DNA from 2 places in the Pseudomonas sp. GD03842 genome. Region 1 is predicted to be linked to the other one. Evidence: predicted binding sites of a transcription regulator. Region 1 holds the regulator's gene; the other holds the start of a gene.
The links. The regulator FliA, encoded in region 1, starts transcription of late flagellar genes. The targets are predictions, from matches to a motif close to CTAAAGTTTNNNNNNNNNNNGCCGNTAA.
Positions count from the first base shown of each region.

Region 2: a site for FliA is predicted at 4,172-4,199, ahead of N5D61_RS23525 (methyl-accepting chemotaxis protein). Genes of this name have one in related genera too.

Region 1 is NZ_JAOCEA010000019.1:68,512-75,829, forward strand. It holds gene flhA (flagellar biosynthesis protein FlhA) at 359-2,488, shown strand; gene flhF (flagellar biosynthesis protein FlhF) at 2,500-3,858, shown strand; gene fleN (flagellar synthesis regulator FleN) at 3,979-4,812, shown strand; gene fliA (RNA polymerase sigma factor FliA) at 4,809-5,549, shown strand; gene N5D61_RS22970 (chemotaxis response regulator CheY) at 5,814-6,188, shown strand; gene N5D61_RS22975 (protein phosphatase CheZ) at 6,208-6,996, shown strand; gene N5D61_RS22980 (chemotaxis protein CheA) at 7,130-7,318, shown strand, end outside.
Region 2 is NZ_JAOCEA010000020.1:89,915-97,232, forward strand. It holds gene N5D61_RS23515 (GNAT family N-acetyltransferase) at 1-348, shown strand, start outside; gene mqo (malate dehydrogenase (quinone)) at 417-2,054, opposite strand; gene N5D61_RS23525 (methyl-accepting chemotaxis protein) at 2,480-4,120, opposite strand; gene N5D61_RS23530 (tetratricopeptide repeat-containing response regulator) at 4,566-6,170, shown strand; gene N5D61_RS23535 (HAMP domain-containing sensor histidine kinase) at 6,167-6,859, shown strand; gene N5D61_RS23540 (FadR/GntR family transcriptional regulator) at 7,302-7,318, opposite strand, start outside.

The DNA.
Region 1 (7,318 bases):
CATCAGGCCATGACGCATTGCAAAAAATGTAGGAGCGCGCTTGCCGCGACGAGGCCCCCCCAGGGCATCCCACAGTTTTTGCAACGTGCCATGGCCTGATGGACAAAAAAGGTTCCGCACTCGGTCTGTCTGAATGCAACACGTTTCAACAGAGGTAGGAGCGCGCTTGCCCGCGACGAGGCCCGCCAGGGCATCCCACTAAGAATCAAAAGCCAAATGATGTCGACCACGACACGTTCTTCAGTGATGGCACTCTGATATTTTTAAGTCTGTCCACAAGTTGGACAGGTTTTTGCAATACCTGCGTTACAGCGCCTCTGGCGTCAAAAGTTTGATTTAACGCGCAGGTACAGAATCGGTGGATCGCTCTCAATTAATCACTAACGCCCGCTCCGGGCTGGTCGGCCTGGGTCGCGGCCAGTTGGGCGTGCCGTTGCTGTTGCTGGTCATGCTGGCAATGATGATGTTGCCGATGCCACCGTTCCTGCTGGACGTGTTTTTCACCTTCAACATCGCGCTGTCCATCGTCGTGCTGCTGGTCTGCGTGTACGCCTTGCGGCCATTGGATTTCTCGGTATTCCCGACCATTCTGCTGGTGGCAACGCTGCTGCGTCTGGCATTGAACGTCGCGTCCACGCGGGTGGTCATGCTGCACGGCCAGGATGGCCACGCCGCTGCGGGTAAAGTGATCCAGGCGTTCGGTGAAGTGGTGATCGGCGGTAACTATGTGGTCGGTATCGTGGTGTTCGCGATCCTGATGATCATCAACTTCGTGGTGGTGACCAAAGGTGCCGGCCGTATTTCCGAGGTGAGCGCGCGTTTCACCCTCGATGCGATGCCCGGCAAGCAGATGGCGATCGACGCGGACCTCAACGCGGGCCTGATCGACCAGCCCGAAGCCAAGCGCCGTCGTCTGGAAGTGGCGCAGGAAGCTGAGTTCTACGGTTCCATGGACGGTGCCAGCAAGTTCGTACGCGGTGACGCCATCGCTGGCCTCCTGATCCTGTTCATCAACCTCATCGGCGGCATGCTGGTGGGGATCCTGCAACACAACATGACCTTTGCCGACGCCGGCAAGGTCTACGCCCTGCTGACCATCGGTGACGGTTTGGTGGCGCAGTTGCCTTCGCTGTTGCTCTCCACCGCGGCAGCCATCATGGTCACTCGGGCATCCGGCTCCGAGGAGATGGGCAAGCTGGTCAGTCGCCAGATGTTCACCTCGCACAAAGCGCTGGCGGTGTCGGCGGCCATCATGGTGATCATGGGCCTGGTGCCGGGCATGCCGCACTTCTCTTTCATCAGCCTCGGTCTGTTGGCAGCTGGCGGCGCCTATCTGCTGTGGAAGAAACAGAACCAGACGAAGCTGGCAGCGATTCAAGAGCTCAAGCGTCAACAGGACTTGCTCCCATCGCCGACCCGCGCGCAGGAATCCAAGGAACTGGGCTGGGACGACGTCACCCCGATCGACATGATCGGTCTGGAAGTGGGCTACCGACTGATTCCATTGGTGGATCGCAACCAGGGTGGTCAACTGCTGGCGCGGATCAAAGGCGTGCGCAAGAAGCTCTCGCAGGAATTGGGCTTCCTCATGCCCACCGTGCACATCCGCGACAACCTGGACCTGGCGCCCAGCGCCTACCGTTTGACGTTGATGGGCGTGACCCTCGCCGAAGCCGAGATCTACCCCGACCGTGAACTGGCGATCAACCCCGGCCAAGTCTTTGGCAGCCTCAACGGCATCACTGCCAAAGACCCGGCGTTCGGTCTGGAAGCGGTCTGGATCGAAATCAGCCAACGTGCCCAGGCTCAATCGCTCGGGTACACCGTGGTCGATGCCAGTACCGTAGTGGCAACGCACTTGAACCAGATTCTCTACAAACACTCTCATGAGCTGATCGGCCATGAGGAAGTCCAGCAACTGATGACGTTGCTGGCCAAGAGTTCGCCCAAACTGGCTGAAGAGCTGGTGCCAGGCGTGCTGTCATTGTCGGCCCTGCTCAAGGTGTTGCAAGCGCTGTTGGCCGAACAGGTGCCGGTACGCGACATTCGCAGTATCGCCGAGGCCATCGCCAACAATGCGGCCCGGAGTCAAGATACCGCCGCATTGGTGGCCGCTGTACGGGTCGGATTGTCCCGCGCCATCGTCCAAAGCATTGTCGGCATTGAGCCGGAGCTGCCTGTTATCACGCTTGAGCCAAGGTTGGAACAGATATTGCTCAATAGTCTGCAGAAGGCTGGACAGGGTCAGGAAGAAGGCGTTCTGCTCGAACCGAGCATGGCTGAGAAGCTTCAGCGCTCGTTGATCGAAGCAGCGCAGCGTCAGGAGATGCAGGGTCAGCCGGTTATTTTGTTGGTCGCAGGTCCGGTTCGCGCCATGTTGTCCCGCTTTGGACGCCTGGCCGTACCGAACATGCATGTGTTGGCTTATCAGGAAATTCCTGACAACAAGCAAGTTACCATCGTAGCGACTGTCGGGCCTAACGGCTGAGGTAGTGAGTCATGCAAGTTAAGCGTTTTTTCGCCGCCGATATGCGACAAGCCATGAAACTGGTTCGCGATGAGCTGGGCGCTGAAGCCGCCATCATCGGCAACCGGCGGATCGCCGGCGGTGTGGAACTGACAGCCGCGCTGGACTACAAACTGTCGGCGCTGGCGCCGCGCGTGCCCAACGTCGAGCTCGAGGACGAACTGCGCAAGACTCAGTCGCGCATCGTCACCGCCCAGGCCGAATTGACCAGCCGCAGCGACCTGGACGCCGTGGCCAACCGGCAGTTGTTCACCGGGCTTGCCATGGACGACAGCAAACAGATCGAACCGACCCTGGACGAACCGTTCCGCCCCTCCATCCACGCCGCCATCGCGGCGGATCGAGCCGAGCGCACCGAGCGTCAGTCCGCCGCCGAGCCAGGCATCAGCCAGCGGGCCTACGAGTCGATGCGTTCCGAATTGAACGGGCTGCGCGAGTTGCTGGAAGTGCAGCTTGGCTCGCTGGCCTGGAACCAGTTGCAGGGCAGCCGTCCGCAGCAGGCCAATCTGTGGCGCCGTCTGCAACGGGTAGGGCTGTCCGGTCCGCTGTCCCGGGACCTGCTGAACATGGTGCCGGACCTCGACGATCAACCCCACGCCTGGCGCATGCTGTTGGCGCACCTGGCGCGGATGATCGTCACGCCGGATGTCGAGCCGCTGGAAGAGGGTGGGGTGATTGCCATGGTCGGTCCGGCCGGAATGGGCAAGACCACCACTTTAGCCAAACTCGCCGCCCGTTATGTGTTGAAATACGGCGCGCAAAATATCGCGCTGGTGAGCATGGACAGCTTCCGCATCGGGGCTCAGGAACAGCTCAAGACGCTGGGCCGCATCCTCAATGTGCCGGTGACCCACGTCGACCCGGGGCAATCGCTGGCTCAGGCACTGGAACCGCTGCTGCGCAAGCGCGTGGTGCTGATTGACACCGCCGGCCTGCAAGCCAGCGACCCGGCACTGCGCCTGCAATTGGAGAGCCTGGCCGGGCGTGGCATCAGGGCACGCAATTACCTGGTGCTGGCGACGACCAGCCAGAAGCAAGTGCTGACGGCGGCCTATCACAGTTACAAGCGTTGCGGCCTGGCCGGGTGCATCCTGACCAAGCTGGACGAGAGCGCCAGCCTGGGCGAAGTGCTGAGCCTGGCGGTGACACACGAATTGCCCGTGGCCTATCTGACCGATGGCCCACGGATCCCCGATGATCTGCATTTGCCGCGTCGACACCAGTTGGTAAGCCGTGCCGTCAGCGTGCAGATGCAGGAGGAGCCTAGCGAGGAAGCGATGGCGGATATGTTTGCGGATCTTTATCACAGCACCGGCAAGCGCGCGGGCTAGGTTAAGGAAAATGACATTGGAAAATACCTGCATCGATGGTCTGCCAGGCATTGTTCACTCAGTGGACGTGCAGCCCGAAATGTGGCTTGGGTCTAAGCAAGACAAGGTAAAGAATTAACTATGGGCAGCATGCATCCCGTTCAGGTTATCGCGGTGACCGGTGGCAAAGGTGGCGTAGGCAAGACCAATGTGTCAGTGAACCTCTCGCTGGCCCTGGCCGAGCTGGGACGTCGCGTCATGTTGCTGGACGCCGATCTGGGTCTGGCCAATGTCGACGTCTTGCTGGGTCTGACCCCCAAACGTACCCTGGCCGACGTCATCGAAGGGCGCTGCGAACTGCGCGATGTCCTGCTGCAGGGGCCGGGGGGCGTGCGCATCGTGCCCGCAGCCTCCGGCACTCAGACGATGGTGCAGTTGAGCCCGGCGCAGCATGCCGGCCTGATCCAGGCCTTCAGCGAAATCGGTGACAACCTGGACGTGCTGGTGATCGACACCGCCGCCGGGATCGGCGAGTCGGTGGTGAGTTTCGTACGCGCGGCACAGGAAGTGCTGCTGGTGGTGTGCGACGAACCGACCTCGATCACCGACGCCTACGCGCTGATCAAATTGCTTAACCGTGACTACGGCATGAACCGCTTCCGTGTCCTGGCCAACATGGCACAGAGCCCGCAGGAAGGGCGCAACCTGTTCGCCAAGTTGACCAAGGTCACCGATCGCTTCCTGGACGTCGCCCTGCAATACGTGGGTGCGGTGCCGTACGACGAGTGCGTGCGCAAGGCGGTGCAGAAGCAGCGCGCGGTGTACGAAGCCTTCCCGCGTTCCAAATGTGCGCTGGCGTTCAAGGCCATCGCGCAGAAGGTCGATACCTGGCCGCTGCCGGCGAACCCGCGGGGTCACCTTGAATTTTTCGTTGAGCGCCTGGTTCATCAGACCAGTGCAGGGCCTGTGTCATGACCGCAAGTGGCTATCGCATGTACAGCAAATCATCCAAGGACTCCCAATACGAGCTGATCGAGCGCTATGCCCCTCTGGTCAAGCGCATCGCCTACCACCTGCTGGCGCGGTTGCCAGCGAGCGTCCAGGTCGAGGACCTGATTCAGGCGGGCATGATCGGGTTGCTCGAAGTCTCGACCAAATACGACTCCTCGAAAGGGGCCAGCTTCGAGACCTACGCGGGTATTCGTATCCGCGGGGCCATGCTGGACGAAGTCCGCAAAGGGGACTGGGCGCCGCGTTCGGTTCACCGCAACACGCGCATGGTCAGTGATGCGATCCGCGCGATTGAAGCGAAAACCGGCCGCGACGCTAAAGATCATGAGGTTGCTGCCGAACTTCAATTGAGTCTCGATGATTATTACGGGATTTTGAACGATACCTTGGGCAGTCGCCTGTTCAGCTTTGACGATCTGTTGCAGGACGGCGAACATGAGGGGCTGCATGAGGATGGCGCGAGCCAGTCGCTGGAGCCCTCGCGGGATCTGGAAGACGAGCGTTTCCAGAGCGCGCTGGCCGATGCCATTGCCAACCTGCCCGAGCGTGAACGGCTGGTGCTGGCGCTGTATTACGATGAAGAGCTGAACCTCAAGGAAATCGGTGAGGTCCTGGGGGTCAGCGAATCCCGTGTCAGCCAGTTGCACAGCCAGTGCGCCGCGCGTCTGCGCGGGCGGCTGGGTGAATGGCGGGCACGCTGATGGATTGACGCAACGCCTGTTCGAGGGCGTTGTGTGTTGCTTGTAAGACCGGCTGTGCAAGATGTGATGTGGGAAGCAAAAGAGACAAGGCAGGAGCCGGTCGGATCAGGTCTTCGGGACTCTTATCCGCTGCGCTCGTACCTTTCGATTCCAAAGCCCTCTCGTTGTCGTGTCGCCGGTGGTTTGTCGTACCGGTATTGATTGAACGCGCACCCGGGAGCTGGGTGCGTTAAAGACTGCTTGGAGGTCGAATTGGACAAGAACATGAAAATCCTCATCGTTGATGACTTCTCAACGATGCGGCGGATCATAAAAAACCTGTTGCGTGACCTTGGGTTCACCAACACGGCCGAAGCAGATGACGGTACCACCGCATTGCCCATGCTGCAGAGCGGGGCTTTCGATTTTCTGGTGACGGACTGGAACATGCCGGGCATGACCGGTATCGAGCTGCTGCGTCAGGTGCGTGCCGACGAGCGTCTGCGTCACCTGCCTGTGCTGATGGTGACCGCCGAAGCCAAGCGCGAACAGATCATCGAGGCCGCGCAGGCCGGCGTGAACGGCTATGTCGTCAAGCCGTTCACGGCCCAGGTGCTCAAAGAAAAAATCGACAAGATATTCGAGCGCGTCAATAGCTGATGTTCGCTGCGAGGGCGCTATGGATCCTAAAGATTCATCAATGGGTGACTTCGAGTCGACCCTGAAGAAACATGCACAAGAGCTGGTGACCAGCCTTGAAAAAGGCCAGTTCGGCGAAGCCGTGCAACTTATCCATGAGCTTAACCAGACCCGTGATCGGGGCCTGTATCAGGAAGTGGGCAAGCTGACCCGTGAGCTGCACAGTGCGATCGTCAATTTCCAGATTGACCCGCACATGCCGCAAGCCGAAGAGGTGTCCCAGATCACGGACGCCACCGAACGCCTGTCGTACGTTGTCAGGCTGACGGAGAACGCGGCCAATAAAACCATGGATCTGGTGGAGCAGAGCACGCCCCTGATGAATGGCCTGAGCGCCGATGCCAAAACGCTGAGCGAGGATTGGGGACGCTTCATGCGTCGTGAGATCGGCGCCGAGGAGTTCAGGGATCTGGCCCGCCGCGTCGAAGGTTTCCTGGTGCGCAGCGAGAAGGAAACCCATGACGTCGCAACGCATCTGAACGACATTTTGTTGGCGCAGGATTTCCAGGACCTGACCGGTCAGGTCATCAAACGCGTGACCAAGTTGGTCACCGAAGTGGAGAGCAACTTGCTCAAGCTGGTGCTCATGGCCAGCCAGGTCGATCGCTTCGCTGGCATCCAGCACGACCAGGAAGCGTTCCGCCAGCAAAAAGAACAGGAAAAACTTCATTCCAAGGGTGAAGGTCCGCAGATTCATGCCGATAAACGTGAAGACGTCGTATCCGGCCAGGATGATGTAGACGATCTGCTATCCAGCCTCGGGTTCTGATGTTCGAGCACTCAGGTTCTATGTGAAAGTGGTTGTGGGTGTGGCGCGCGAAGGTTTCGACGAAAGCCACGCGCGTTGACCGACGATGAAGCCTCTGGATCGGTTTGACGGTTAATTTTAGGAGCACCCACCAATGAGCTTCGGCGCCGATGAAGAAATCCTTCAGGATTTTCTGGTAGAGGCCGGCGAGATTCTGGAGCAGTTGTCCGAACAACTGGTCGAGCTGGAAAGCCGACCCGACGATGCGGACCTGCTCAATGCAATTTTTCGCGGTTTTCACACTGTAAAAGGGGGCGCCGGCTTCCTCCAGCTCAACGAGCTG
Region 2 (7,318 bases), on a different contig from region 1:
TATCAGGCAGGCAAAGGCGATTTCTGGGTGGCTCGTGCGCAAGGGCGGGTGATTGGCACGATCAGCATGAAAGACATCGGCAACGATGAGGTCGCGCTGCGCAAGATGTTTGTGGCGGCTGCATGGCGAGGGCGCGAGTTTGGCGTGGCGAAACGTCTGCTCGAGTGCCTGATGGAAGCTGCGGCTGCGCGAGGTGTGACGCGAATCTATCTGGGAACGACGGCTAAATTTCTCGCTGCGCACCGGTTCTATGAGAAGCACGGCTTCGAGCTGATCGAGCCGACCGACCTTCCAGCGAGTTTTCCTTTGATGGCCGTGGACACGCGTTTTTACGCCTACACCGTCTAGCGCGAAGCGCATAAAAAAAGCCACGGGGTTTGCGCCCCGTGGCTTTCGTGTTTACCGCATCAGCGGCATTACAGCGCCATGTCGTTTGCAGGCTTGCTTTCAAGCGGCTTGCTCGGCTCGGTGCGCGTGCCGACGCTCTGGTCGATGACCGGCGGCTTGTCCAGTTGCAGGACTTCGGCGGTGTAGTTCCATTCCTGCTGCACTGCAGCCGGCGAGTCGTTCAGCTTGGTGCCGTAGCTTGGGATGATCTGATGGATCTTGGCTTGCCACTCAGGCGTTGCCACTTTGTCCTTGAAGACCTTCTCCAGCACGTTCAGCATGATTGGCGCTGCGGTCGACGCACCTGGCGAGGCGCCCAGCAGTGCGGCAATGCTGCCATCCTGCGAGGAAACGACTTCGGTACCCAGCTTCAGCACGCCGCCTTTTTCGGCATCACGCTTGATGATCTGAACACGCTGGCCAGCTTGCCATAGACGCCAGTCTTCTTTCTTGGCATGCGGGAAATACTCCTGCAGCGCCTTGAAGCGGTCATCGTCAGACAGCATCAACTGACCGGCGAGGTACTCGACCAGCGGGTACTGCTCGATGCCCACTTTGGTCATCGGCCAGAAGTTGTGGGTGGTCATGCTGCTGAACAGGTCCAGGTACGAACCCTGCTTCAGAAACTTGGTCGAGAAGGTGGCAAACGGGCCAAAAAGGATCACGCGCTTGCCGTCCAGCACGCGGGTGTCCAGGTGCGGAACCGACATGGGTGGCGCGCCGGTAGAGGCGATGCCATAGGCCTTGGCCATGTGCTGCATGGCAATGTCCTGGTTCTCGGTCACCAGGAACGAACCGCCGACCGGGAAGCCTGCATAGTCGCGGCCTTCAGGAATGCCGGATTTCTGCAACAGCTTCAACGCGCCGCCGCCTGCGCCGATGAACAGGAATTTCGCGTCGGTGCCACTAGTGGTGCCGTCTTTCAAGTTTTTGTACGAGACGTGCCAACTGCCGTCATCGTTACGCTTGATGTCCTCGACCTCGGTGGAAAGCTTCAGGTTGAAGTTCGGGCGGGTCTGCAGAGAGCTCACGTATTGGCGGGTGACTTCACCCCAGTTGACGTCGGTGCCGATCGGCGTCCAGGTCGTGGCCAGCTTCTGGTTCGGGTCGCGGCCTTCCATCATCAGAGGCACCCACTTGGCGATCTGCGCGTGGTCCTCGGAGAATTGCATTGGGCGGAACAGCGGGCTGGCTTGCAGGGCCTCGTAACGTTTTTTGAGGAATTTGATGTTGTCATCGCCCCACACGAAACTCATGTGCGGTGTGGAGTTGATGAACGAGTGCGGGTTTTTCAGCACGTCGCTGCGCACTTGCCAGGCCAGGAACTGACGGGTCACCTGGAAGGCTTCGTTGATCTCGATGGCTTTGGAGATGTTGACCTTGCCGTCTTTGTCTTCAGGCGTGTAGTTCAACTCCGCCAGGCCAGAGTGGCCAGTGCCGGCGTTGTTCCAGCCGTTGGAGCTTTCTTCGGCTACGCCATCAAGGCGCTCGATCATTTCCATCGACCAGCCCGGTTCCAGCTCATTGAGCCAGACACCCAGCGTCGAGCTCATGATGCCGCCGCCGATCAGCAGCACGTCCACTTTTTTGCTTTCGGCCGCATGGGCTTGAAGCATCCCCAAAGAAATCGCCAGGCCCAGCAGCGCCTTGCTCGTCGTTTTGATCATGGTGCCTTCCACTTGATTTAACGTTATCCGCCTGCCGCTTGGTCGAGGCGAAACCGAATGGCCGCGTCGGGTCCGACGTGACGGTTTCGGTTTCGCGCCCGGCGGGCGAGGGTGGGGTCAAGGCCGATGATGCAGACCTCGAGTTGTGTGTCCCTCCGCGCTGGCTTTTTGTTAAATCGTTGGATTCAGCAGCTTGAGTAAACAACAAACAGTTCGCAAACCCGCTCATCAGGTCCAGGTCCGCGAAAGGCGGCGATTGTACCCGAAATGTGATTTGCGACAAAACAGATGACTATTTAGTCAATACGCCAATGTGTCACAGGTGGCCGAAAGACAGCTCCATGGCCTATGACGGCGCGTTTTGTCGACGGCGGCAAAGGCCGATCTTCCGCCGACAGGGCGCGCTACGACACTGGCGGCAAGGGTTAAAGCGTGAATTTGCCCACCATGCTGTTGAAGGAGATGGCCAGCCGCGAGAGTTCTTGGCTCGATGCGTTGGTCTGGTTGGCGCCCGCAGCCGTCTGTGCCGAAAGGTCCTGGATGTTCACCAGATTGCGATCGACCTCACGAGCCACTTGCGCCTGTTCTTCTGCGGCGCTGGCGATGACCAGGTTGCGTTCGTTGATTTGACTGACGCCTTCACTGATGCGCTCCAGTGCCTGCCCTGCCTCGGTCGCCAGGCCTTGGGTATTGACTGCCAGCGCCTGACTTTTGCCCATGGCATGCACCGCCTCGTCAGCGCCGTTGCGAACCTGAGAAATCATCGATTCGATTTCGCCAGTGGAGGCTTGAGTCCGGGCAGCGAGTGCGCGGACCTCGTCGGCCACCACGGCAAATCCGCGGCCCTGCTCACCGGCGCGTGCGGCTTCGATCGCAGCGTTGAGTGCCAGCAGGTTGGTCTGTTCGGCAATGCCGCGGATCACGTCCAGCACCTTGGTGATGTCGCGAATCTGGCCGGCCAGCGCCTCGACGCGCTGGGTCGAATCATTGATTTCGACGGTCATGGTGTTCATCGCCGCGACGGCTTGTTGCACCTGATGTTGCCCTTTGGCCGCCTCCTCAGCGGTGCGGGTCGAGACTTGCGATGCGCTGGCGGCGTTGCGGGCGACTTCCTCGACCGCCGCTGTCATTTCGTTGACTGCTGTTGCGGCCTGCTGGATTTCGTCGTTCTGGCGCTGCAGCCCACGGCTGCTGTCGTCGGTTACAGCGGTCAGTTCCTCGGCAGCCGAGGCCAATTGGTCCGAGGCGTTGGCGATCTGCTGCACGGTGTTCTTCAGGTTGCCCTGCATATTCGACAAGGCCTTGAGCAACTGGCCGGTTTCGTCTTCGCCACCACTGGCGATGGTTTGGGTCAGGTCGCCACTGGCGACGCGCGCGGCGCTGTCGACCGAGAGAAAAATCGGACGAGTAATCATGCGGGTGACGATCAACCCCAAGGCAATGGCGCATAGCACCGCGAGCAGCGCACCGATGCCCAGCATCCAACTGACTTGACGGTCGGTCTCGACACCGGCCTGTGCCGATTCGCGGGCCTGGCGGGCGTTGGATTCGATCATGATCTTCAGCTCGGTCATGGTTTTGCGATAGCTGGGTGTGACGCTGCTCGCCGCCTGCTTGCTGGCCTGGTCAATGTCGCCACTTTGCATCATCGTGAGGGTGCTTTGCATGGCGGACGAGTAGGCGGCCCAATCCCGTTCGAAGTCATCGCCAGCGGCTTTCTCATCTGCCTCGAGCGGTGTCCCGCGATAAACCTTGAACTCGCTTTCCGCCTGGGCCTGGTTTTCTTTCAGCGATTGAATCGCGGCGTTGATTTCGTCCGGGCTCGCTTTGGTGGCGCTCAGGGCAAGTGCCTTGTAGAAGTCGCGGTTGGTGGCGATGACGTTGGCCTTGACCGAGTCCACTTTGGCGATCGAGACCAGGTTGTCCTCGACAGTGTTCTGAAACAGATCGTACAGGCGGGAAATACCGGTCTGTCCCAGCACACCGATCACAACCGTGATGAGTGCGCACAGGCAAAACGCAGACAGCAATTTGGTCTTGAGTTTCAGATTCGAGAGCCAGGACATGGAGAGTACTCGGGCAGGGAGGAGGGGGCGGCACACAGGCGCTTTCCCTGCGTATCGGCGGAGAAATCCCGGACTTTACCGGTTTCGAAACAAGCAGATGAACGCCCTCATCTCGACGATCCTGCACCCATTAGCGAGTGGACATTCCAGCGCAATGAGAGGTGTTGGTCTGACAATGGAGGGGCGCCGTGCGGACGGTTCAAAACGTGCAATCTGCGATCACGGTCGCTTTTTCCCGCGCCCATCACCTAAGCTTTACCCCTGCGCCGCCGATAACCCGGACAAGCGGCAATTCACCGCACCGCAACTCGCCCGAGCTGGTATGAATTAGCTTGATGGCAAATTGATGTTGGCTATCATCGTCACCCGCAGCACGGGGGCGATGCCGTCGACGTATTGTGTAATTGCCCTTGGGCCGATTTTTTCTCCCGTGACAGGAATCTCGATGCTGGCGTGGAACCAAAAAACCTTTCTGATCGTCGATGATTTCTCCGATTTCCGCAGTTCGGTCAGGTCGATGCTGCGCGAATTGGGCGTCAAGGAAGTGGACACTGCAGACAACGGTGAACAGGCCATCAAAGCCTGTTCGCAAAAGCGCTATGACTTCATCCTTCACGATTTCAACCTGGGCGATGGCAAGAAAAATGGCCAGCAGGTGCTCGAAGACCTGATGACTGATCGCCTGATCAGCCATGAAAGCGTGTTTGTCATGGTCACGGCCGAAAACAGCCAGGCAATGGTGATGAGTGCGCTGGAATGGGAGCCTGACGCTTACCTGACCAAGCCGTTCAACCGCGCCAGCCTTGCCCAGCGACTGGAAAAAATCGTCCAGCGCAAGACCGTGCTCAAACCGATTCTCCAGGCCCTGGACCGTGGCAAGCCGGCCGAAGTGCTGGCCGCTTGCGTCAACCTGACCAAACAGGATCCGCGCTTTGCGCCGTTGTGCATGCGTTACAAGGCCGACGCCTTGCGTGATCTGAATCAGTTCGAACCGCTGGAAGCCTTCCTCAAGTCGATACTCGCCGACCGTCCCCAGCCATGGGCCTATTCGGCACTGGGCAAGCTGCTTCATAAACGAGGCCGCAACGCCGAAGCACAAGGCGTTTATGAGGAAGCCATTCGCGCCTTCAACAGCATGCCGGTGCTGTTCGACGGTTTGGCCGACGTGCTGATCACCAGCGGCGACGGGCGCCGAGCGCAGAAAATGCTGGAAGAAGCCGTGCGCCTGTCGCCGTATGCGGTCCGACGCCAACGGCTGTTGGGTAAGCTGGCGTTGGAAAATCAGGACTTCGACAGCGCCTCCAAGGCTTATCGCCAAGCCGTTTCCCAAGGGCAGTTTTCACGCTTCAAAGACCCCGAAACCAATCTGGGGCTGGCGCAGGCGCTGATCAGCAAAGGTGGCGAACGGGGGCTCGACGCCCGTACCCGGGTCGAAATCAACCAGACCCTCGGTGAAGTGGCCAAGGAGCACACCCACGATGCCGGTCTGCAGGTGCGCGCCCGTTTGATGAAGGCGACCAGCGTCGCGACCTCCGACCCGGAAATGGCGGCGAAACTGACTGAGCAGGCCATGACCCGTCTGGAAGGCATGGAGCAATTTCTCAGCGCCGACGCTGCGCTCGCCGTGGCCGCGCAGCTCAAGCAGTTGGGCCAGGAATCGGCCGGCGCGAACATTCTCAAAAGCTGTGCGGAAATCTACGGCGACGATCCGCAGGTCATGCAGAACATCGCCAAACAGACCGACGATCCGGACATCCTCAGCGCCGGTAAGGCGGCGATCGATTTCAACCTGCAAGGCATCCGCAGTTACCGCGCCGGCAAGCTGGGTGAAGCACAGGACCTGTTCCGTAAAGGCCTGGCACTGCAACCAAAGAACATCAGTATCGCGTTGAATATGGCCCAGTCGCTACTGCACATGGGGGTGCAGAACCTTGACGCGGCCAGCCTGCAGGAGTGTCGCAACAGCCTGAAAATGGTGGGCATGATGCCCGAGACGGACCCGCGCTACGAGCGCTACCAGAAACTGCGGCTCAAGGCATTCGGCGAATGACGGATCAGGAACTGGGGCTGGATTTTTCGATGGTGATCGCCTCCACCGTCCATGACATGAAGAACTCGCTGGCGTCGCTGATCCAAGCCCATGGTCAGTGGGTCCGGCAATTGCCCGAGGCGCAGCGCGGCACCGCGGAACAGGGGGTGATCGATTACGAATTCGCACACCTCAACGGCATGCTGGTGCAGTTGTTGGGCTTATACAAACTGGGCGTGAACCAACTGCCGTTGCGCCCGGATTATCACGAGCTGGATGACTTCATCGAAGCCCAGTTGGCCTTTCACCAGGAAGTTCTCGCCAGCCGCGGCATCGCGGCCCGGTATGAGGTTGAAGACTTCGGTCTGCCGGGTTTCTTCGACCGCGAGCTGATCGGCTCGGTGGTCTCGAACGTGGTGATCAATGCCATTCGCTTTGCGCGCAAGGAGGTGTTGATTTCGGCCAGGCAGATAGACCAACAATTGGTCATCAGCGTCAACGATGACGGGCCTGGCTTTCCTGAACCGATGATCGCGCATCAGGCCGATTATGTGCTGGGCATCAACCAACGCAGCGGCAGCACCGGGCTGGGTCTGTACTTCGCTGCCAATATCGCTCGCCAGCATCAGCGGCAGGGTGTGCGCGGACGCATCGAAATCGCCAACGGCGGCGAGTTGGGTGGCGGGGTGTTCAGGATTTACCTGCCCTGACCGAACGACCTGGTACCCGTCTGAGCATAGGAGTGCCTGCCAAGCTCAAACCTGCGCTCACGGGCTTTCGGAGTGAGCGGTATATCGGACCGAGCGCTTACTGCGCATTCGCCACATTCATCTTCGGTGGTGTCCAGCCAGCAGATCGCGCAGGCGCGGTGAATGCGTCAGTAGGATGACAGCTGAACAGAGCATACGAAAGCTGCGCCCGGCAAGGGGCGACGATTGACGTTGTTGTTGTTGTTGTTGTTGTTGTTGTTGTTGTTGTTGTTGTTGTGGGCGAGGCGCAGGACTGAGGAAACTGGGCGACGTCCCGTCTTGAATGGATCCCTGTTTCAAGCGTCTTAGTCGCCATCGCGCGATCTTTTAGCAGAAAATATAAGCCGCAGTGACGCGCGATGACCGCCGGGCAGTCAGCGCTACGCTCAGAGCGTCCAAGGGTTTACAACCCTTTACCCA